DNA from 2 places in the Streptomyces sp. NPDC018693 genome. Region 1 is predicted to be linked to the other one. Evidence: predicted binding sites of a transcription regulator. Region 1 holds the regulator's gene; the other holds the start of a gene.
The links. Region 1 encodes HspR, which represses chaperone genes until heat shock. Its sites were predicted from a motif close to TTGAGNNNNNNNNNCTCAA; they were not measured.
Positions count from the first base shown of each region.

Region 2: the regulator HspR is predicted to act here: its motif matches at 1,343-1,361, upstream of lon (endopeptidase La).

Region 1 is NZ_JBIRZZ010000002.1:678,667-682,070, forward strand. Features, by position in the region: gene dnaJ (molecular chaperone DnaJ) at 1-1,141, shown strand, start outside; gene ACH5AC_RS07515 (heat shock protein transcriptional repressor HspR) at 1,147-1,593, shown strand; gene ACH5AC_RS07520 (hypothetical protein) at 1,664-1,963, opposite strand; gene ACH5AC_RS07525 (TraM recognition domain-containing protein) at 1,978-2,169, shown strand; gene ACH5AC_RS07530 (sugar ABC transporter substrate-binding protein) at 2,291-3,394, shown strand; gene ACH5AC_RS07535 (hypothetical protein) at 3,397-3,404, opposite strand, start outside.
Region 2 is NZ_JBIRZZ010000001.1:694,109-697,512, forward strand. Features, by position in the region: gene ACH5AC_RS03295 (rhomboid-like protein) at 1-574, shown strand, start outside; gene ACH5AC_RS03300 (GNAT family N-acetyltransferase) at 468-1,208, opposite strand; gene lon (endopeptidase La) at 1,384-3,404, shown strand, end outside.

The DNA.
Region 1 (3,404 bases):
GGTCCTCGGCGTCCCCAAGGACGCCACCGAGGCCGAGATCAAGAAGGCGTACCGCAAGCTCGCCCGCGAGTTCCACCCGGACGCCAACAAGGGCAACGCCAAAGCGGAGGAGCGCTTCAAGGAGATCTCCGAGGCGAACGACGTCCTCGGCGACCCCAAGAAGCGCAAGGAGTACGACGAGGCACGCGCCCTCTTCGGCAACGGCGGCTTCCGCCCGGGGCCGGGCGCGGGCGGCGGCAACTTCAACTTCGACCTGGGCGACCTCTTCGGAGGCGGCGCCCAGGGCGGGGCCGGCGGGGGCGGCTTCGGCGGCGGACTCGGTGACGTCTTCGGGGGCCTGTTCAACCGCGGCGGCGCCGCGGGCACCCGTACCCAGCCCAGGCGCGGCCAGGACATCGAGTCCGAGGTCACCCTGAGCTTCACGGAAGCCATCGAGGGCGCCACGGTCCCGCTGCGCATGTCCTCGCCCTCGCCCTGCAAGGCGTGCTCCGGCACCGGCGACAAGAACGGCACACCGCGCGTGTGCCCGACCTGCGTCGGCACCGGTCAGGTCGCGCGGGGCTCCGGCGGCGGCTTCTCGCTGACCGACCCGTGCCCCGACTGCAAGGGGCGCGGGCTGATCGCGGAGAACCCCTGCCCGGACTGCAAGGGCAGCGGCCGCGCCAGGTCGTCGCGCACCATGCAGGTCCGCATCCCCGCCGGGGTGACGGACGGGCAGCGCATCCGGCTGCGCGGCAAGGGAGCGCCCGGTGAGCGCGGCGGACCGGCCGGCGACCTCTACGTCGTCGTGCACGTCGGCGCCCACCCGGTGTTCGGCCGCAAGGGCGACAACCTCACGGTGACGGTGCCGGTGACGTTCGCCGAGGCGGCCCTCGGCGGCGACATCAGGGTGCCCACCCTGGGCGGCCCGTCCCTGACGCTGAAACTGCCGCCCGGCACGCCCAACGGCCGCACCATGCGCGCCCGCGGCAAGGGCGCGGTCCGCAAGGACGGCACCCGCGGCGACCTGCTGGTCACCGTCGAGGTGAGTGTTCCGAAGGACCTGTCGGGGAAGGCTCGTGACGCACTGGAGGCGTATCGCGAGGCGACCGCGGGCGAGGACCCGCGGGCTGAGCTGTTCGAGGCCGCGAAGGGAGCATGACGCAGATGGACGGCCGTCGACGTAACCCGTATGAACTGACCGAGGAGACCCCGGTCTACGTCATCTCGGTGGCGGCCCAGCTCTCCGGACTGCACCCGCAGACGCTGCGCCAGTACGACCGCCTGGGCCTGGTCTCCCCGGACCGCACCGCGGGCCGGGGCCGGCGCTACTCCGCCCGCGACATCGAGCTGCTCCGCCAGGTGCAGGCGCTGTCGCAGGACGAGGGCATCAACCTGGCCGGCATCAAGCGGATCATCGAACTGGAGAACCAGGTCGCCGCCCTCCAGTCCCGCGTCGCGGAGCTGGAGGCGGCGCTGGACGGCGCGGCGGCGGCCATGCAGCAGCGTGAGGCGGCGGTGCACGCCTCCTACCGCCGCGACCTGGTGCCGTACCAGGAGATGCAGCAGACCAGCGCGCTGGTGGTGTGGCGGCCGAAGAAGGCCAAGGAATAGCGAGGAACAGCGGACGGCTCGGTGAGGGGCCCGGAGTGTCGACTTTCGACTCCGGGCCCCTCACCGTTTTCTACTCCGGCTGCTCGGTGGTGCCGTCCGGGTGGACCAGGCCGTAGCTCGGTGAGGGGCCCGGAGTGTCGGAGAAGACGTGCACCTGGTCGTCGAGAGCGGGGGCGGTGGGTTCGGTCATCCGGTCCTCGTGTGGTCCGTACGGCAGGGGATCCGTGCTCCGGCGCGCTCGTATCCCAGGCGCTCTTGGGGCGATGCCCCCCGGCTGGGCCGGCAGACGGTCGCGCAGGGAGCGCGCGGCGGTGCGGATCGTGGCCAGCCGGTCCTCGCTGCCGTCCTCGGCGGCGGCCGGCACCTTCAAGGACAGGACGCGGCATGGAGAAGCTGTGGTCCGCGGCGAACGTCCGCGTCTACGGCGGCGGGGTCTCCGACACCCGCTTCCTCGGCGACCTCAGCGAACCGGCCGGCGAGTACGAGCTGCGTGAGTACCAGACCAGCCGGGAGTCGGAGTCCGGCGGCTGGTCCGGCAACCGCACGGTCAACGAGTCCGTCCGCCGAGAAGTGTGATGTTGCCATCTCGTTAAGCGGTTTCGCTTGACGCCGGTACGTGCCGACGCGTTGTCTTTTCAGACACTGGGTCGGCCCTTTCGTACCCATGTCCGAACGCACCCCTGAAGTGAGCCCCTGAATGCGTCGAATAGCCCTCGCCGTGGTCGCCTCCACGATGACACTCTCGCTCGCCGGCTGCGGCATGCTGGGCGCGACGCAGGACGATGTGGACGCGGGCCCCACCAAGGGCAACGACATCAGCGTGGGCGTGCTGATGCCGGAGAAGACGAACACCCGCTACGAGGTGTTCGACTACCCCATCATCAAGGCGAAGGTGGCCGAGCTCACCGACAACAAGGCCAAGACGGTCTACGCCAACGGTGAGGCGGACCACGACAAGCAGGTCCAGCAGATGGAGAAGATGATCGCCGACAAGGTCGACGTCATCCTGCTCGACGCGGTCGACTCCAAGGCCATCGCGGACACGGTCCAGCAGGCCAAGGACGCCGGCATCCCGGTCATCGCCTACGACAGGCTCGCCGAGGGCCCGATCGACGCGTACGTCTCCTTCGACAACGAACTCGTCGGCGAGGTGCAGGGCCGCACCCTGATCGAGGGCATGGGCTCGCCCGACGCCTCCGACAAGATCGTCATGATCAACGGCTCGCCGACCGACCCGAACGCCGGCCAGTTCAAGCAGGGCGCGCTGTCGGAGCTCAACGGCCGGGTCACCATCGCGGCGAACTACGACACCGACGGCTGGAAGCCGGAACTCGCCGAGCAGGAGATGACCGAGGCGATCGGCAAGATCGGCGCGGACAACATCAAGGGTGTCTACTCCGCCAACGACGCCATGGCCGGCGGCATCATCAAGGCCCTGGAGGCCGCGGGCGTGGACGAGCTGCCGCCCATCACCGGGCAGGACGCCGAACTCGCCGCCGTGCAGCGGATCGTCTCCGGCGAGCAGTACATGAGCGTGTACAAGTCCTATCCGCTGGAGGCCGAGGCGGCGGCAGAGATGGCCGTCGCCAAGGTCCAGGGCCGCGACATCCAGTTCGACGCCCTCACCCGCGACAAGGTCGACAGCCCCACCCACAAGAAGATCCCGGCCCAGCTGGTGACGGTGGTCGCGCTGACGAAGAGCAACATCAAGGACACCGTCATCGCCGACGGCATCTACAAGGTGTCCGACATCTGCACCGCCAAGTACAAGGCGGCCTGCCAGGCGCTGAAGCTGTCGTAGGGTCACCCGT
Region 2 (3,404 bases), on a different contig from region 1:
CGGCTACACCGCCGTCCTCGCCGTCACGTCCTACGTCGCCGACCACGCCGACCCCGCCCTGGTCGCGGCCCTGCACCAGGGCTCCAGCACGGACGTGGCCCACCTGCTCCGGACGCCGGTGCTGGTCCTGGTGGCCAGCGCCCTGTGGGTGTCCGGGGGTCTCGCCTCGCCGTTCACGCTCGCCTTCCTCGTCGTCCTGACCGCGCTGGAGCGCCGCGTGGGCGCCCTGCGCACGGCCGGCGTCTTCCTCCTCGGCCACACGCTGGCCACCCTCGCCACCCAGATCCCGGTCGGCCTCGCCGTCCTCGTCGGCCACCTCCCCGACAGCTCCCTGCACCGCCTCGACTACGGCGTCAGCTACGGCGTCGCCGCATGCGCCGGCGCGCTGACCGGCCTCCTGCGCCCCTGGCTGGGCCGGCCCCTGCTCGCCGCGTGCACCGCGCTGCTGATCCAGGACCTGCTCGCCCTCACCGACCCGCTGACCAACTGGGGTCACCTGATCGCCCTGGCGATCGGCGTGGCGACCTGGCGGACGCTGCGGCGTCCGGGAGTCGGCCTTCGGGCGCCCCGGTGAACTTCGCGCTCGTCAGCGGTGCCGTCACCGTCCAGCCCAGGGACTCGTACAGGGCGCGGCCCGCCGGTGTGCCGCCCAGGACACAGCGCTCCGCGCCCTGTCCGGCGGCCGTTGTCTGGAGGGTGCGCATCACGAAGTGGGCGAGGCCGCGGCGACGGTGGGCCGGTGTCGTCTCGATCTGGTCGACGACCGCCGTGGCGCCGGTCGTGGCGACCTGGCCGCGTGCGGCGAGGGAGCCGTCCTCGGCGGCGACGAGGACCCGGGTGACGCCGCCCCGGGTCCAGGTGCGCGGGCGGTAGCCGGGCGGGGGCGGGGGCGGGGCGGCGGCCGGGGGCAGGGGGAGGGTCATCAGGTAGCCCGGTTCCGGGTCGATCCACCAGTCGGGGCCCAGCCAGCGGGAGACCACCGCCGGGTGCCGGAAGACCTTGAGCCAGACGCCCGATCCGGTCACCGCGCCCGCGACCTTCCGTACGGTCGCCTCGTCGACGTCGTCGTTCACCGCGCCGAGGACATGGCGGGTGACATGCCCGGCCTGTCCGACGTCGATGGTCACTCCCCAGGGCTCGGGCACCGGCGGTGCGGCACCGCGCGACACGACCCAGCCGTCCACCCATGCCCGTACGGTTCCGTCCATGCCCCACCTCGGTAATGACCCAATCGGCTGTGTGCCTGTTACTCAGCCGACCATATGTGCTCAGTTGCCCCCCTTCACAGCCTTGATCGCTCACGGCGAACAGGGGACTGGGAACATTCCGCGGCTCACATGCATTGAGTCGGCATAGCTCAACTTGACTGCCGAAGGGGAGATCATGGCTTCGACGTCCTCACCGCTCACCCTGCCTGTGCTGCCGCTCGACGACGAGGTCGTACTGCCGGGGATGGTGGTTCCGCTGGACCTGAGCGACGCCGACGTACGCGCCGCGGTGGAGGCGGCCCAGGCCGCCGCCCGGACCGAACCCGGAAAGCCGAAGGTCCTGCTGGTCCCGCGCATCGACGGCACCTACCCGGGCACCGGCGTGCTCGGCACCGTCGAGCAGGTCGGCCGGCTGGCCGACGGTGACCCGGGCGCCCTGATCCGCGGCAGGGGCCGCGTGAAGATCGGCGCGGGCACCACCGGACCGGGCGCGGCGCTGTGGGTCGAGGGGACGCGGATCGACGAGACGACTCCGGAGCCGCTCCCCGGGCACGTCACCGAACTGGTCAAGGAGTACAAGGCCCTCGCCACCGCCTGGCTGCGCAAGCGCGGCGCCTGGCAGGTCGTCGACCGCGTCCAGGCCATCGACGACGTCTCCGCCCTCGCCGACAACTCCGGCTACTCGCCCTTCCTGACCACCGACCAGAAGGTGGAACTGCTGGAGACCGCCGACCCCGTCGCCCGCCTCAAGCTCGCCACCCAGCATCTGCGCGACCACCTCGCCGAGCAGGACGTCGCCGAGACCATCGCCAAGGACGTCCAGGAGGGCGTCGACAAGCAGCAGCGGGAATTCCTGCTCCGTCGGCAGTTGGAGGCCGTCCGCAAGGAACTGCGCGAACTCAACGGCGAGAAGGACGGCGAGGAGTCCGACGACTACCGCGCCCGCGTCGAGGCCGCCGACCTGCCGGAGAAGGTCCGCGAGGCCGCCCTCAAGGAGGTCGACAAGCTGGAGCGGGCGAGCGACCAGTCGCCCGAGGGATCCTGGATCCGGACCTGGCTCGACACCGTCCTCGAACTGCCGTGGAACGAGCGAACCGAAGACGCCTACGACATCCAGGGCGCCAAGGCGATCCTCGACGCCGAGCACGCCGGCCTGGAGGACGTGAAGGAGCGGATCACCGAGTACCTGGCGGTGCGCAAGCGCCGTACGGACCGGGGTCTCGGAGTCGTCGGCGGACGGCGCGGCGGGGCCGTACTCGCCCTGGTCGGTCCGCCAGGGGTCGGGAAGACCAGCCTGGGCGAGAGCGTCGCCCATGCCATGGGCCGCACGTTCGTCCGCGTCGCCCTCGGCGGTGTGCGGGACGAGGCCGAGGTCCGCGGCCACCGCCGTACGTACGTCGGCGCGCTGCCCGGCCGGATCGTACGGGCCATCAAGGAAGCCGGGTCGATGAACCCGGTGGTACTGCTCGACGAGATCGACAAGGTCGGCTCCGACTTCCGGGGCGACCCGGCGGCCGCCCTGCTGGAGGTCCTGGACCCGGCCCAGAACCACACCTTCCGGGACCACTACCTGGAGGTCGAACTGGACCTGAGCGACGTCGTGTTCCTCGCGACGGCCAACGTCCTCGAAGCCATCCCGGAGGCGCTGCTCGACCGGATGGAGCTGGTCCGGCTGGACGGCTACACCGAGGACGAGAAGGTCGTCATCGCCCGGGACCACCTTCTCCCGCGCCAGCTGGAGCGGGCCGGCCTGGACAAGGACGAGGTCGCCCTGGACGAGAGCGCCCTGCGCAAGCTCGCCGGCGAGTACACCCGCGAGGCCGGCGTCCGCAACCTGGAGCGGTCCGTCGCACGCCTGCTCCGCAAGGTCGCCGCACAGCACGAACTGGGCGAGCGGGAACTGCCGTTCACCATCGGCGAGGGCGACCTGCGCGGCCTGATCGGGCGGCCGCACCACGTACCCGAGTCGGCCCAGGACCCGGCTGAGCGCCGTACGGCCGTCCCGGGCGTCGCCACCGGCCTCGCGGTGACCGGCGCCGGCGGTGACGTGCTGTTCGTCGAGGCGTCGCTGGCCGACCCGGAGACCGGCGCGGCGGGACTGACCCTGACGGGCCAGCTGGGCGACGTGATGAAGGAGTCGGCCCAGATCGCCCTGTCCTTCCTCCGCTCCCACGGCGCCGAGCTGGAACTTCCGGT